Regions from separate parts of the Sphingobacterium sp. UBA6317 genome, predicted to be linked through region 1. Evidence: riboswitches for the same ligand, from Rfam matches in the RefSeq annotation. Region 1 holds a riboswitch; the other holds the start of a gene.
The links. A riboswitch is a leader RNA that binds a small molecule or an ion and turns the genes downstream of it on or off. The one in region 1 is predicted to bind thiamine pyrophosphate.
Positions count from the first base shown of each region.

Region 1 (8,352 bases):
GTGATTTTTCCAGCATCCCCTGGGCGGCACTATCCCTGATTTCCTGCGTTATTTTCATCGAGCAAAATTTGGGACCGCACATAGAGCAGAAGTGCGCAACTTTAGCCGCATCTGCCGGCAATGTTTCGTCATGATATTCCCGTGCGGTATCTGGATCAAGGGAAAGGTTGAATTGATCTTCCCATCTGAATTCGAATCTGGCTTTACTCAAGGCGTTATCACGATATTGTGCACCAGGGTGTCCTTTGGCTAAATCGGCCGCATGGGCAGCTAGTTTATAGGTGATTACACCATCTTTGACATCTTTTTTATTTGGTAGACCCAGGTGTTCTTTGGGGGTAACATAGCAAAGCATTGCACAGCCATACCAACCGATCATAGCCGCTCCAATGGCGGATGTGATATGGTCATAGCCTGGAGCAATATCTGTTGTTAATGGACCTAAGGTATAAAATGGCGCTTCGTCACAACAGGCCAATTGCTTGTCCATATTCTCTTTGATCAATTGCATAGGAACATGTCCTGGCCCTTCGATCATCACCTGAACATCATGTTTCCAGGCGATTTTGGTGAGTTCGCCCAGGGTTTCGAGCTCCGCAAATTGAGCTGCATCGTTTGCATCTGCAATAGCTCCGGGGCGTAGACCATCGCCAAGTGAAAAAGCCACATCATATTGTTTCATAATTTCGCATATTTCCTCAAAATGGGTATAGAGAAAATTTTCTTTGTGATGAAAAAGACACCATTTGGCCATGATAGAGCCGCCTCTGGAGACAATTCCAGTAACTCGGGATGCCGTGAGATGGATATAACGAAGCAATACGCCGGCGTGTATGGTAAAGTACGAAACACCCTGTTCGGCCTGTTCAATCAAGGTATCTTTGAATATTTCCCAGGTAAGATCCTCGGCCACCCCCTTTACTTTTTCGAGCGCCTGATAGATCGGTACTGTACCGATTGGGACTGGCGAATTACGGATAATCCATTCGCGGGTTTCGTGAATATTTTTGCCAGTGGATAGATCCATGATGGTATCAGCCCCCCAACGACAGGCCCATACCGCTTTCTCAACTTCTTCCTCTATGCTTGAACTTACGGCACTATTGCCAATATTGGCATTGATTTTAACAAGAAAGTTGCGTCCGATAATCATGGGTTCACTTTCAGGGTGATTAATATTATTGGGTATGATCGCTCTTCCGGCGGCGATTTCTTCACGGACAAATTCTGGTGTAATAGCTTTATCATGTGTTCTCGCACCAAAGTTTTGCCCCCGATGCTGACGATCCATTCCAGGGGTACTAGCTTCCAACTGCTCAATACGTTGGTTTTCCCGGATAGCAACATACTCCATTTCCGGGGTAATGATGCCTTGCTTTGCATAATGTAATTGGGTGACATTCTTGCCGGCGGAGGCTACTTTCGGTTTGTGGCTATAGGCAAATCGGAGTTCGTCCAACGTTGGATCAGAAAGTCGTTTTTGTCCATATTCAGAGCTGATGCCAGCCAACTGTATGACATCCTGACGATCCAAGATCCACTGCTCGCGAAGGCGAGGGAGTCCTTTGCGGATATCGATATGGATGGTGTCATCTGTATAAGGCCCAGAAGTATCATAGATTGTTACCGGCGGATTAATTTCGATCTGTCCATTCGTTAATTTGGTTGGGCTCAAGGAGATTTGACGCATAGCGACTTGAATAGGAAATAGTTTTCCGGCTACAAAAATTTTCTTTGCATTTGGAAAGGGGGATTGCGTAATTGTTTCAGCTGTCATTTTTTCTGTATTGTGGTGAATTACTCGGTTGATTTTTTTTGAAAGGCTAGCCGCCTTGAGATGCAGTGATTAAGATAATCTGATCATAAGGTTTAAGTGTTGTCGTACCCCAGTCCTTTTTGGGGATGACTTGGTTGTTGATGGCTACAGCCACGCCCTGGGTTTTGCCAGATAATTCCAAAAGTAACAAGCCTTCTAGTGAAGTAAGTGCGGGATCGAAAAATCGAATTTGATGGTTTATTGTAAGTTCCATTCCTTAATTTTTTTTGGTAAAACTTTAGGAATGGCTACACAAAGGCGCAGCAATGCACCTTGTAGACAGCTCACTTTTCCCTACGCCAGTATGATCCGGATCAGGTTCTAAGGGTAAAATCTCAGCCTGCATGAGCAGACACCCCTAAAGTTGCGACTAATATAAGGTTATTTTTATGAAAGTTGCAAGAATTTATTTTGCTGCCTGAGGTATATCGTGCAGGAAAGTACAGGTCACCATGTGGAAAATATTTGATATATTAGATTTTTAAATCAGCTAAAACAATTTAACAACCACCAAGAATAGTATCTTTTCATGCGTAGGATTTTATTGACAATACTGTTGTGTATAACGAACAGCACTTATGCCCAACCTAAAAGCAACTGCATCGCGGTACAGTTGACATGCGAACATCTGGTCAATCCATTGGGTATCGATGCAACCCAGCCGAGACTTAGCTGGCGACTTGAGGACCAACGTAATGGTGCGGTACAACAGGCTTATCAGATCCTTTTAGGGCAAGATTCGCTGACACTACTGAAGGAGACGAAAAATAGCTGGGATAGTGGCAAACAGCTCAGCTCGTCCATGTTAGTGCCCTATAACGGCGCACAGTTAAAGCCACAGACCACGTATTTCTGGAAGGTTAAAGTATGGGATAAGGATGGTATATCAACGAGCTCTAAAATAGCATCGTTCGAAACTGGAATGATGGGAATGGACCTTTGGAAGGGAAAATGGATTAGCGACAATAAGGATATTCATGCGCGAGAAACGCCTTATTTTAGAACAGAATTTAAGATAAATAAGCCGATAAAGTCTGCACGCGCGTATATTGCCACAGCAGGGCTATATGAACTTTCCATGAATGGTCAACGCGTAGGAGACCATCGCCTGGATCCAATGTATACTCGATTCGACCGGCGTACATTATATGTCGTGACGGACGTAACCCAGCAGCTCCAACAAGGACAGAACGCTATTGGCGTTGTTTTGGGGAATGGCTGGTATAATCACCAACCACTGGCGGTTTGGAACTTTGATAAAGCACCGTGGCGGGCCCGACCAACATTCTGTTTAGAGCTGAAAATCGTCTATACAGATGGTACAGTAGAAACTATTGTTTCAGATAAGCAGTGGAAAACAGCTTCGGGACCAATTACTTATAATAATATTTACACTGGTGAGCATTATGATGCAAGACTGGAAATACCCAACTGGGACAAACCTAAATATGATGATTCAACTTGGCAGGCTGTTCAGTATAGAAATGCGCCATCTGCACATATCGTTTCCCAACAGATGGTACCGATTCGGCTCGTGAAGTCCTATAAGCCCAAATCAGTGACAAAGATAGACCAACGTACTTATGTTTTCGATATGGGTCAGAATATGGCTGGGATTACAAAAGTTAAAGTCAAAGGAGCTGCAGGGACTATGCTACGTATCAAGCACGGTGAACGATTGTCGGCAGATGGGCGTCTTGACCTGTCCAATATTGATGTTTATTATCGGGGCGATAAGGAAAAGGAGCCCTTTCAAACGGACATTCTGACCTTAAGCGGTCGTAATGATGAGTTTATGGCAAAGTTCGGTTACAAAGGATTTCGTTACGTCGAAATTAGTAGTAGTGCGGCAATTGCATTGGATAGTTCGGCTGTGACCGCTTATTTTATGCATAGTGATGTGCCCGCTATTGGACAGCTCAAGACGTCATCAGCGTTGGTCAACAAACTATGGGAAGCGACCAACAATGCCTACTTGTCCAATTTGATGGGCTATCCGACAGACTGTCCGCAGCGCGAAAAGAACGGTTGGACAGGGGATGGGCACCTTGCGATTGAAACAGCTTTGTACAATTTTGACGGGATAACAGTTTATGAAAAATGGATGGCGGATCATCGTGATGAGCAACAGGAGAACGGTGTCTTACCCGATATTATTCCAACTGGGGGATGGGGTTATGGTACAGCGAATGGTTTGGATTGGACAAGTACCATTGCCATCATTCCCTGGCAGATCTATCAGTTTTATGGAGACCCACGTGCATTAGAAGAATGCTATCTTAATATCAAACGCTATGTGGATTATGTCGACGGAATCAGCCCATCTGGGTTGACAACTTTTGGGCGTGGAGACTGGGTGCCAGTGAAGTCACAGTCGAATCTGGAGTTGACCTCCTCGGTTTATTTTTATGTGGATGCGACCATCTTGGCTGCTACGGCTAAATTGTTTGGATACACAGCAGATCAACAAAAATATGAACTGCTGAGCAGAAAAATTAAGACGGCCATCAACGCTAAATTTTTAGATGCTTCCAAGGGTATTTATAGCAATGGAACACAGACTGAACTGAGTGTTCCACTCTATTGGGGTGTGGTACCTGACGAAATGAAAGCCCGGGTTGCAGCCAGCCTGAATAAGAAAGTGGAAGAGACCAACTTTCATTTAGATGTAGGGGTATTGGGTGCAAAAGCATTATTGAATGCGTTAAAAGATAACGGTTATGCAACGACAGCCTATAAGGTTGCGGTACAAGATACTTATCCGTCTTGGGGATGGTGGATTGTAAATGGCGCAACAACATTGTTGGAGAACTGGGATTTAAAAGCAACCCGTGATATTTCAGACAACCACATGATGTTTGGCGAAATCGGTGGTTGGTTTTTTAAATCTATCGGCGGGATTCTGCCAGATCCTAAACAACCTGGATTTAAACATGTGCTCTTAAAACCCATCTTTCCCCAGGAACTGAAAGAATCTTCTATTTCTTATGATTCACCCTACGGTAAAATTGTTTCCGAATGGAAGTTAAAGGATAAAAAGATTGTTTATGATATCCAAATACCCGCAAATGCCACGGCGACATTTTATCCGCCGGATAATGTTAGCATTAGCAGTAGGGATGTCGTCCAATTGGACGCTGGTAAACATAGGCTGGAGCTGGAACTCAAGTAATCATAGGCTCCGATCTGTTGTTTTATTGCCCCGACCGTTGGTATTATGCTCTTATCATGTTATGTATTAGAGTGCTTTTGTAAGTTTACCGAGCTGTTTTAATTTTAAAGCGAGTTCATTGCTCCAGGGTAAACCAATACAGAGACGCATGCAATGGTGAAATTGATCCTGTAAGGTGAAAATCCGCCCCGGTGAAATGCTGATCTGTAGTTTAAGCGCATAGTTATATAGCTTGCCTGTATCGATGTGTTTTGGAAACTCGACCCATAGGGCAAGTCCACCCTGTGGACGGCTAATTTTAGTGCCTTCCGGAAAATGGGCCGAAATGATGGCAGCGTAGCGCTGGTAGTTTTCCGTTAATGATCTACGAAGTTTACGCAGGTGGTTTTCATACTTTCCGGTTAATAGAAAATTTCCAACCGCCTCATTGATGATCGCCGTAGATGACAGGGAATGGATCAGTTTTAGTTTGATAATCTGTTCTTTGTATTTTCCAGGAGCAACCCATCCGACACGGAAGCCTGGAGCCAACGTCTTTGAAACGGATCCACACCAGAGGACATTGCCATCCCGGTCAAAAGATTTGCAACATTTGGGGCGTTGCGTGCCAAAATGGAGGTCGCTGTAGGTGTCATCTTCGATTAGCGGAATTTGGTGTTTTGACAGCAATGCCACAATTTCCCGCTTATGCTCATCCGGCATGCAATAACCCAAAGGGGTGTTAAAATTGGGGACCAGTAAACAGACTTTAATTTGGGGCAACAGATTTTTGAGGGCTTCAATGTCTATTCCTATGATGGGGTCCGTAGCTATTTCCAGCACCTTAAGCCCTAGACTGACGGCAAGTTGGAGGATACCCGGATAGCAGGGGCTTTCCAGAGCCAGTGTATCTCCAGGTTTGGTTAAGGCCATCAGACACAAAACTAAAGCATTCATACAGCCGTTGGTGGTAACGACATCATCTTCATTTAGATTTCCACCCCAGGCCAATGAACGTACGGCCACCATACGACGTAATTTTATATTGCCTTGCAAGGGTTCATATGCTGTGCCACCATCGCTGAGCTCCCGTGTAGCGAGGACGATTTCTTTTTTTAATTTTGCGGTAGGTAGGAGACTTCCGGAAGGAACACCGATTGAAAATAAGGTTAAGTCGCGACGTCCCATGGTTGAATACACCTTATTCATCAATTGATCCGGTTCTCTGTTGTTGGCGATTGGAATAGGTTGACTGGCTGCCGCCAACGGAAGTTGCAAATAGTTTGGAGGACTAACGAAGTAGCCGGATTGGGGCTTGGACTGTATAAGAGAACGTTCTTCCAACGCTAGAAATGCCCTTTTTGCGGTATTTATACTGATACCGTGTTCAGCGCTTAGCTTCCTCACCGAAGGTAGTTTTTCGCCAGCTTTTAAGACGCCTGATTTAATCTTATTGGCAATATTGTCTGCTATTTCATTATACAAATAATCTTTTTTCATCAAATTAGGATTAGTGTTCGTCTTTAAAGGTAACTGTGTCCATTGAATTATCAAAAACTGTGACTGTGCTTAATTCTTGTAATGGACGAACTTTGTGTAAAAGATTGATACATGGCGCAATTAAGTATAAGTAAATTACAGGAAAATACAACAAGCGGTTGGTTAAATGGTTTTATTGGTGTGGTATTATTTAGCGGTTCGTTGCCGGCAACACGCATGGCGGTTTTAGCTTTTGACCCTGTATTTGTTACATTAGCAAGGGCTTCCATTGCAGGCATATTGGCACTGATAACATTGATGGTTTTTAAGGAAAAACGTCCAGAAAGAAAGCAATTGGGGTCGCTATGCATCGTGGCAATAGGATGTGTCGTTGGATTTCCCTTACTGAGCGCTTTGGCTCTGCAGCACATCACGTCCGCGCATTCCATCGTTTTTATCGGTATTTTGCCCGTATCGACAGCCGTATTTGGTATTATACGCGGTGGCGAGCGTCCGAAGCCAATTTTTTGGCTGTTCTCTGCTCTAGGGAGTCTACTGGTGATCGGCTATGCGCTGGCACAAGGACTAACAGCTTCACCTTTAGGCGACGTTTTAATGATTTTATCGGTCATTCTCTGTGGTTTGGGCTATGCTGAAGGTGCAAAATTGACCAAGACGCTAGGGGGCTGGCAGGTCATTTCTTGGGCCTTGGTTTTGTCGCTGCCGTTGATGTTGCCACTTACCTTTGTCTACCTTCCATCGTCTTTTGACACTGTGCCTATCGGGGCCTGGGCCAGTTTAGCCTATGTGTCGATGTTCAGTATGTTTATTGGCTTTGTTTTTTGGTATAAAGGACTCGCCCAAGGTGGCACGGCGACCATCGGACAATTACAGTTACTCCAGCCTTTTTTCGGTCTGGCTTTAGCCGCCGGGCTTCTTCATGAACAAGTCGGTGTTGGCATGCTGGCCGTAACAGTTGCTGTTATTCTTTGTGTCGTTGGAACGAAGAGATTTGCCCGATAAATGCATTAGAAAAAAGAGAACTGGATTATAGGCTCTCTCGGAAAACGATAAATTTATTAACTTTAACTTTTAGGGTGTCATTCGAGGCGTATTTGATCGAATGATGTGTATTTATCTTGTATTGGCAAAGAAAACAGCGTATGATTTTACCGTTTGAATCTTATAATCCGATATGGAAAGCGAATTTTGACAGTATTCAACATGAACTTTTTACGTTGTTGAAACCAATAAGGTCGAGGGTTGATCACATAGGCAATACGGCCGTTGAGGGATTGTCTGCCAAACCAATCATTGATATATTGATCGGTTTAGAGGAAGAAAACGATCTTGATCGTATTCCGCTCCTGTTGCGGGACAAGTGCTATGTATATTATGAAAAATACAATGAGGATATGCCTTACAGACGTTTTTTTATCGCCCTGATTGATCGTCCTGAAGTATTAGGATTACCAGAGCAAATCGCACCTGGCGATGAAATTCCAGCACGATTGCATGACCATTCGTTACGAGTAGCACATATCCATAGCATACCCTTGCAATCAAAACACTGGTTGCGCCATATAGCCTTTCGCGATTACCTGCGTGCGCACGACAATGTAAGAGATCGCTATCAGGCACTCAAAGAAAAATTGGTACTGCAGCAATGGAAAGATGGTAACGATTATAATGATGCGAAAGATGAATTTTTGAAAGAGCATGAAGCAAAAGCTGTGGAATGGTACAATAGTGGAATGGTACAATAAAGGTTGCGGAACAATAGAATCGTATTACAATGAGAACCTTGGACAAGCAGCGTGGATGCATCGGATTAAATTGGTAAGAAATTAAGGTTATACTAGCTAAATTTAGGTATGAATACATTATTGGAAGAATTTGAGCATAT
Region 1 covers NZ_DJTD01000034.1:14,034-22,385, reverse strand. Annotated here, with positions in the region: gene thiC (phosphomethylpyrimidine synthase ThiC) at 1-1,777, opposite strand, end outside; gene thiS (sulfur carrier protein ThiS) at 1,824-2,030, opposite strand; TPP riboswitch at 2,091-2,186, opposite strand; gene B3E92_RS10220 (alpha-L-rhamnosidase) at 2,346-4,988, shown strand; gene B3E92_RS10215 (PLP-dependent aminotransferase family protein) at 5,055-6,467, opposite strand; gene B3E92_RS10210 (DMT family transporter) at 6,579-7,469, shown strand; gene B3E92_RS10205 (GrpB family protein) at 7,610-8,212, shown strand; gene B3E92_RS10200 (DinB family protein) at 8,321-8,352, shown strand, end outside.

Region 2 (8,352 bases), on a different contig from region 1:
ATTTCATCATATCAAGCTATTCAAGCCGTATGGACGAAATGTTACAAGCTATTGATAGTCTAGCTTTTTCCAATATGGAAGAACGAATCATCCAATATCTGAAAGCCAAAGTAAAGCTGAACAACGACCGAATACTTACCCTTACGCATCAGGATATTGCTTCTGACCTAAACACATCCCGGGTAGTTGTCTCCCGAATTTTAAAAAAACTGGAACAGGAAGATAAAATAGTGCTCCTTCGTAACGAAATCAGGGTATTAGTGGAATGACCAAAACATTTGTATCTTTAATAGACGTAAATTTCAAGAGCTATTAATGTAATTTTAGATGAAGATAGAAAAATTAGGATTTATAGGATTAGGAAACATGGGGCACCCCATGGCTAAAAACCTGGAAAAAGCAGGATTCCCCCTTTCTGTTTATAATAGAAACCGTGCAAAAGCAGCGGGCTTTGAAGAACAATCAATGATCAGAGAAGGTATAGCCGAATTGGTCGAACATGCTGATATTGTATTCTCCATGCTCACCAATGATGAAGCTGTCAGTGAAGTATATGAAAAAATCCTTCAAGGAGATATCAAGGGCAAATTATTTGTCGATATGAGTACCATATCCCGTGAACTCACCCTGTCTATCGCATCCAAACTCAAAGAAAAAGGAGCCGCATTTATAGATGCACCTGTGGCCGGCAGTACCAAGCCCGCGGCAGAGGGCACCCTGATTATTATGGTCGGTGGTGAACAGGAGGATCTTCATCGCGCCCGGCCATACCTCGAGCAGATGGGCAAGTCGATCAAACATGTTGGCGAAAATGGCCAGGGAATTGCCGCCAAACTTGCGATCAACTATTTTCTTTCAACGATCTATCAAGGTCTCGCAGAGACGATCTTATTTTCAGATAAACTGGGAATTCAACGGAGTGATATGCTCGAAATCATCAATGATAGTGCCAGTGGCAGTGGCGCAACAAAAGTCAAAACGCCTTTACTGGTGGAAGAAAACTACAGTCCTGCTTTCGCGCTAGATCTTATGCTGAAAGATATTCGACTGGCGCAACAAGCCGGTGCCGAATATCCCCTCCTCAAGACATTACTCGATACCTACGGGAAAGCACACGACCAAGGTCTCGGACAACTCGATGTTATTGGTATTATTGAATCTATAAAGTCGTAACTTCAGGTTGACGACAGCGGAAAAAATGTACATTGAAAATTATATTTAGTTGAGATGGACTCCAAATTAGGTTCATTTCTGATCACACAAAATAATGAGCGGAACAAATTATTTACAGATGAAAACAGTTATGACACTATTGATGCTGACTATGGTCACGATGACTACGCAGGCCCAACAATTAAAACAGGTTTCTTACCAGGATGGTGAACAAAAACTCAACGGCATGGTAACCGCCAATAGGGCAAAAAAAGGCCCTGCTGTCTTAATTCTTCCTGCGTGGAAGGGAATTGACAACGAAGCGAAACAAGCGGCATTGCTTCTTGAAAAAGAAGGTTACATCGCGTTCATTGCCGACATCTACGGTGAGGGAAATATTCCTGCGGACAACACCGCAGCTTCGAAAATTGCAGGCCACTACAAGACGGACTATAAAGCTTATCAGCATCGCATCAAGCTCGCATTAGAACAACTGAAAAAAGAAGGCGCAGATCCGACAAAAATTGCGATCATTGGCTATTGCTTTGGAGGTTCAGGAGCATTAGAAGCGGCGAGAGCCGGCTTCCCCGTCAATGCCGTGATCAGTATCCACGGAGGCCTATCCAAAGCTGCCGATAGACCCAATGGTTCCATTAAAACAAAAGTACTCATTGAGCACCCTGCAGCCGATAAGAGTGTATCAAAAGAAGATTACGATGGGTTGGTCAAGGAATTAAATGAAGGAAAAGCAGACTGGCAAATAATTACCTACGCAAATTCTGGACATACGTTTACGAATCCCGAGTCAGCGGAATATAATCCCGTGATGGCCAAACGTGCCTGGGAGCACACCTTATTATTTTTGAAAGAAGTATTAAATTAAATAGCAAAGTCAACAACAGCAATATCGACCCAAATGAATTATAACGCGAAACTGCACATTTATCCGATTATCATTCAGTTGTTGATATTGCTGTTTTATAGTCCCATTGCAGCATCGCAAACAGTAAAATCGTTAACAATAGCTAGCCCTACACAGGCAGTTCTGTTTGTAACCAATGAGTCCGATAAATCAACTGATTTTATCATGCGTTTACACGAAAAAAATGCTGCTGCGATTTTCAAGCAAGTACCTTTTAGCACAACAAAGTTACTGGTCACAAAAACCGATGCAAAAAAACTTACATTTAGCGTTAAAAATCAACAATGGACCATCGATGTATTGTCATTGAAACAACGTCATGTCATGATCTTGTTTGATGGCTTAGGCAAACCCAAGATCATATACGATAGTAATACCTATCTGACAGCAGCCAAATCCATATTAAGCAACAACACACAAGTTGCGTCGAAGAATCCTTCGTCACAATATAATGCCCAACATTTCTTTGACTCCATTGCACAAGTGCAATTTATTCCATCCAGGCAATATGCAGCGGCTATTATCGCCAATACAGCTCTCCCTCTTTACTACAGTCAGCGTAAAAATCAATGTGACGGCACGTATGTCATGCAGCAGTTTTCCGATGAAAATGAGGTGGAAACTGGAGCAATTGTGACGACTGTATATGAAGAAGGCAAAGAGCTCACATCCAACAATCTTTCCGGCGGAAATAATTATTTCAGCAAAAGATGCTATAATCAGTTCGGACTTATCGACTCCATACAGTACCTTCAAAACAGCAAATGGAGCAACAGCACCATTTACCGTTATCTCCCAAACGCCATTGTTTCCTACGATCCAACATTACAAACAGCGACAATAGACCACTTGAACAGCAAACTCCAGGTTGTAAAAAGTGAATCCATTCATTTTTTATACCAACGGATAGATTGGACCATTTACAGTTATGACAAACAGAATCGCATGAGTGAAGAGCTGTCGGGCAGAAATGATCAAAGGGAAAGTCGGGTCCGTTATGCGTATAGCGATCCGAAAACAAGTGATTATATACTACGCCAAACCTTCGATCAAAATGACCAACTCACAGCGGAAATCAAGCGATCCTACCGGGCCAACGAAACAGTTGATGAATTCTACTTCAAGGGGGTATTGCAACAAAAATCAATTGTAAAAGATTTGGGAAACTGTACGTATGAAAACCTGAACTATAACGGGCATGGGAAGCTCACGGGCAAATACGTACAGACAAGAAAACAGCTATAGACATAGAGCGAAAAGCCAGTATACACCCGATGGAACAAAAGTTCTACCCCCTATACAGTAAAAACACAGGACAAAATCAAAAAAAGCGGCAAAAGATAGATTTCTGCATTAATTTTGATAGCGATAAATAAACATCGTATTGAAAAAAAGAAAACTGATCAGTCAACAGCACCCCATACTCTATTTTTTTGCAGTATGGGTAAGAAGAATGCAGCGAAAAGCCGTCTGGCTATTTGACGACAAAAAATACAGCAAAGTTAAATCAGCTGAAAAACTTCCCTTTCGTATTAAAAAGCATCAGTCTGTATTATTAAAAAAGCTGGGCGAAAATAATATGCAATTGCAGATCAACAAAGTGACCAACCTGAAAATTGCAGCAGCACAGATCAATAGCATTCTGATCAGACCGAAGGAAACCTTTTCATTTTGTAAACTCGTGGGGCTCCCCACCGTAAAGAAAGGGTATCTGCCCGGCATGGAGTTATCCTTCGGTGAAGCAAGGGCGGGTATTGGCGGTGGAATCTGTCAAATATCCAATCTCATCCATTGGCTTGTTATCCATAGTCCACTCACCGTCAGCGAACGTTATCATCACTCCTTTGATCCTTTTCCTGACGATGGTCGTGTTTTGCCATTCGGCAGTGGGGCTACCGTATTTTATAACTACCGTGATTATCAATTCACCAACAACACGCCTTACACCTTCCAGATCAACCTCTGGTTTACAGAGAAATGTTTAGAGGGCGAATTGAGGATCGATCAGGAGCTGGATTTTGCATACCATGTCGTTGAAAAAGAACATCAATTTCTTAAAATAGACAATCAGTTCTTTCGTAAAAATGAGATTTGGCGCGAGAAGTTTTTAAAATTTCAGGGTGGAAAGATTTTAGAAACAGAACTTTTGACCAAAAATTTTGCCCGGGTTACTTATACCCCTGTTGAATATATTGAAATTAGTGCCGATCAAAATCCGGCCGATTAATTTAACAAGCTAAGTGATCGAAAAATGATGGATATGAAAAGTCCTCTTTTTTGTTTAAATTTGGTCTGGCTTTGGGGGTATTCTGTATAGAATTGAGATAGTCCCTTTGAACCTGATTCGGTTTATACCGGCGTAGGGAAAAGCAAAAATCCACTGTACAGCATACTCCTTTACTGCGCAGTCTATCGCTCTTCTTCCCTCCAAGGCTACACCGTACATCTTAGCATATGTAAAAAGAATGGAAGATTCAATTATCAATTTATTAGCGCAGCTGAGGGTCGAAAAACCCCTTGTACACAACATCACAAACCTAGTCGTGATGAACAATACGGCCAACGCACTGTTAGCCCTAGGAGCGTCCCCCGTAATGGTACAAAGTCCTTTAGAAGTACGTGAAGTTGTCGATATTGCGCAAGCTCTTGTTATTAATATCGGCACCTTGAGTGAAGATACAGCCGAAGCTATGCTGGTTGCTACCGAACATGCCAATACCATTGGACGGCCATGGGTACTTGATCCTGTTGGTGCTGGGATATCAGCATTCCGCAATGATTTATTGGCCAATCTACTGGATCTCAAACCAACGGTTATTCGTGGAAATGCATCAGAAATCATGACGCTGTACAATTTCAACCAACCGAACACAAAAGGAGTCGACAGCACGACAGCGAGTAAAGATGCGCTCCGATTTGGCCAATTATTGCAAGAGCAAACCGGTTCCATTATCTGTATTTCCGGAGAAGTAGACTATATTCTTTCCGAACAATACCGGGTTGAAGTCTTTAATGGCAACCCTTTAATGACACAGGTAACTGGACTTGGCTGTAGTGCTACTGCACTTATTGGTGCATTTCTAGGTGTTACAGACCAATATGTTGAAGCAGCTGTTGCCGGCGTTTCCATTTTGAGCTTGGCGGGAGAACTCGCAGCCCAAACAGCAGCTGGCCCGGGTACCTTGCAATTGAATCTCTATGATGAACTCTATAAGCTCAATGCAGAACGTCTAAAATCAAAGCTCAAGATCAAATGTTATGCGCATTAATCCGCTTTTTCCCTACCCTTTATATTTGGTAATTTCTGAGCGGGACTGTTATCCTCAACATTGGCTCAATGTCGCCGAAGAAGCCATCATTGGTGGAGTCGATCTTATTCAATTACGCGAAAAAGCTGACGATCCCGCTACATTTTTGGATAAAGCCATGCGTTTGAAAAAACTGACCGATCGTTATGGTATTCCGCTCGTGATCAATGATGCCGTAGCAATCGCTGCAAAAATCGAGGCATGGGGAGTACATGTGGGTCAAAATGATTTGCAGCCGCTCCCTATTCGCGAAAAATATGGCGATAAATTAAACATAGGCTGGTCCATAGAAGATATGCAACAACTGGAAAGTCCACAAATGTACGCCGTCGACCACCTTGGTGTAAGTCCCATTTTTTCTACGAGAACAAAAATGGACACGATTACTGAATGGGGAATTGCAGGTTTAAAACAACTTCGGAGTAGGACGGAAAAACCATTGATCGCTATCGGAAGGATGAATTTACAAACAGCAGAAGAGACCTGGAATGCCGGTGCAGACTCCATTGCAGTCGTTTCGGCCATATGCCAAAGTCAAGATCCCAGAGCTGCCAGTGCACAACTAAAAGAACTATTAAAATGACAAAAGATAAAAAATACCGCGTCCCTAGCGTACTCAGCATTGCGGGGTTCGATGGTAGCGGTGGTGCAGGTATACAAGCAGATACCAAAACCATATCTGCATTAGGTTGTTATGCCATGAATGTGTTAACTGCCTTACCCGTTCAGAACACACAAGGTGTAAGACGTATTTATGACATTCCTACAGCAGCCGTCCAGGACCAATTAGATGCTATTTTTGACGACATCTATCCCGATGCAATTAAAATAGGCATGGTACACCATATTGAACTTGTGGAGCTTATTAGCAGCTATTTAAAAGAATATAAAGGGCCTATCGTATTTGATCCAGTCATGGTCTCGACCAGCGGGCACAAGCTCATTCACGATGATACAATTCAGGCCTGCATTGAACTTCTTTTTCCTTTGGCAACGCTGATTACACCAAATTTAGACGAGGTAAGTGTTTTAGTAGACGAAGTTATTGACGATGTCGAGAGGATGAAAAAAGCGGGAAATAGCCTACTGGCGAAAGGTTGTCAATCCGTTTTGATTAAAGGCGGGCATCTCCAAAGTCAAGAATTAACATCCCTATTGTTCCAGCACAAGAATCCACCAATTGAATTCAAATCTCAAAAAATTAACAGCAAAAATACACATGGTTCCGGTTGTTCGCTTTCTTCAGCAATTGCGAGCCATTTGGCACAAGGCGTTGGTCTCGATAGCGCGGTTGAATTCGCATTGGCCTATATACACGCAGCAATAGCTGGTAGCAAAGACCTCATCATTGGCAAAGGAAATGGGCCATTAAATCACTTCCACAATCCGATTAAACTTATTCAATATGAACTGGACTGATCATGCCTGGGATTCAATAACATCAATTTATTCAGATATACTCACTATGCCGTATATTGTTCAGCTTAGTGATGGTAGTCTTCCCCTGGATAAATTTCAATTTTACATGCAGCAGGATGCTTTCTATTTAGAAGAATTTGGCCGTGTGCTCGCCTTTATAGGTGCAAAAAGCGCGGATAACCAACAAGCATTGGACTATTTCGAATTTGGTCGCAATGCGCTACTTGTTGAACGGGCATTACACGAAAATTACTTTCGGGAATTTGGTTTAAGTCCTGCCGACAAGAGCAACAAAATCGAACCAACCTGCCATCATTATGTTCATTTTCTTAAAAGCGTAGCCGCTTTCGAGAGCATTGAGGTTGCTATGGCGGCAACACTCCCCTGTTTTTGGATTTATAAGGAGGTCGGAGATCACATTGTATCGACAGCAAATACACAGGGAAATCCCTATTCCAAATGGATAGCAACTTATAGCGGTGAGGATTTTGCACAGGGCGTTATCAAGGCGAAAAACTACGTTGACAAAATTGCAGCAGAAACTACTGCAACAAAACGGGAGAAGATGCGACAAGTATTTATAACAGCTTCCCAATTAGAGTATCAATTCTGGTTAGCAGCCTACAAACGAAGAGTCTGGTAAACAAACTATTGTCCGATACCGAACAGTTGATGTTCAAAAATGAGCATGAACGAAAATAGCACTCAGGAACAAAACTAGTGTTAATCAGTATTTTAAACGGATTTAAAGTTTTGGCATTACTATTATACTATAGGTGGCAGTTAACGATAGAGCGTATGCATAAGTGTATAAGAAACGATAAAAAGGGAAATTAAAATGAAACTTTCAGTAAAAATAAATTTAAACTAATAACAGAAAAATAATGAAAAGAATCTTAACCATTGCCTTTATTTCATTTTTATATGTAGCTCAGGCACAAGAACGCGAAACACGTAAGATCACTGCTCCAGATGGCATTTCATCGGCAACTTCATTACGTGTAGATTATATTCACTCTAATCGCAACGAAGTTATTGTTGAAGCAGCTAATCCCGAACATTTATCCCTTATCGAAACGACTGTAAAAAACGGTACACTGTATGTACAGTATAAAAGAAACAGTTCAATCAGAAATGCGAGAAACAATCGCGTAACTGTTTACTCAAGCAAGATACCGACACGCTTTTCGGCATCATCCAGCAGTTCGATCTATACCGATGAAACGATTAAGGCAAACAAAATTTCTGTAGACGTATCCTCCTCCGCAAAAATATCGCTTAAAAAATTAATTGCTGATGATATCAACCTTTCAACGAGCTCTTCTAGCAAGTTAACGACAGATGTCAGCAGTAAAAATTTGCAAGTATCGGCAAGCAGTTCGTCTAAGCAGGAAATTGCGGGTAGCGCTTCAAATTTAAATTTGAACACCAATTCATCCGCATCGGTTGACATGAGCCGTTTCTCGACAACAAATGCCCAAGTACAAGCCAATTCGTCTGCAAATGTTAGGCTCAGCGTGAAAGAAAACTTACAGGGAAATGTTTCTACAT
Region 2 covers NZ_DJTD01000065.1:28,271-36,622, forward strand. Annotated here, with positions in the region: gene B3E92_RS21030 (Crp/Fnr family transcriptional regulator) at 1-269, shown strand, start outside; gene B3E92_RS21035 (NAD(P)-dependent oxidoreductase) at 328-1,173, shown strand; gene B3E92_RS21040 (dienelactone hydrolase family protein) at 1,292-2,035, shown strand; gene B3E92_RS21045 (hypothetical protein) at 2,069-3,319, shown strand; gene B3E92_RS21050 (VanW family protein) at 3,459-4,301, shown strand; TPP riboswitch at 4,365-4,457, shown strand; gene thiM (hydroxyethylthiazole kinase) at 4,540-5,343, shown strand; gene thiE (thiamine phosphate synthase) at 5,333-5,965, shown strand; gene thiD (bifunctional hydroxymethylpyrimidine kinase/phosphomethylpyrimidine kinase) at 5,962-6,801, shown strand; gene tenA (thiaminase II) at 6,788-7,444, shown strand; gene B3E92_RS21075 (GIN domain-containing protein) at 7,686-8,352, shown strand, end outside.
Region 2: it holds a riboswitch for thiamine pyrophosphate, as region 1 does, so the genes downstream of both, thiM (hydroxyethylthiazole kinase) here and thiS (sulfur carrier protein ThiS) in region 1, are expected to answer to the same signal.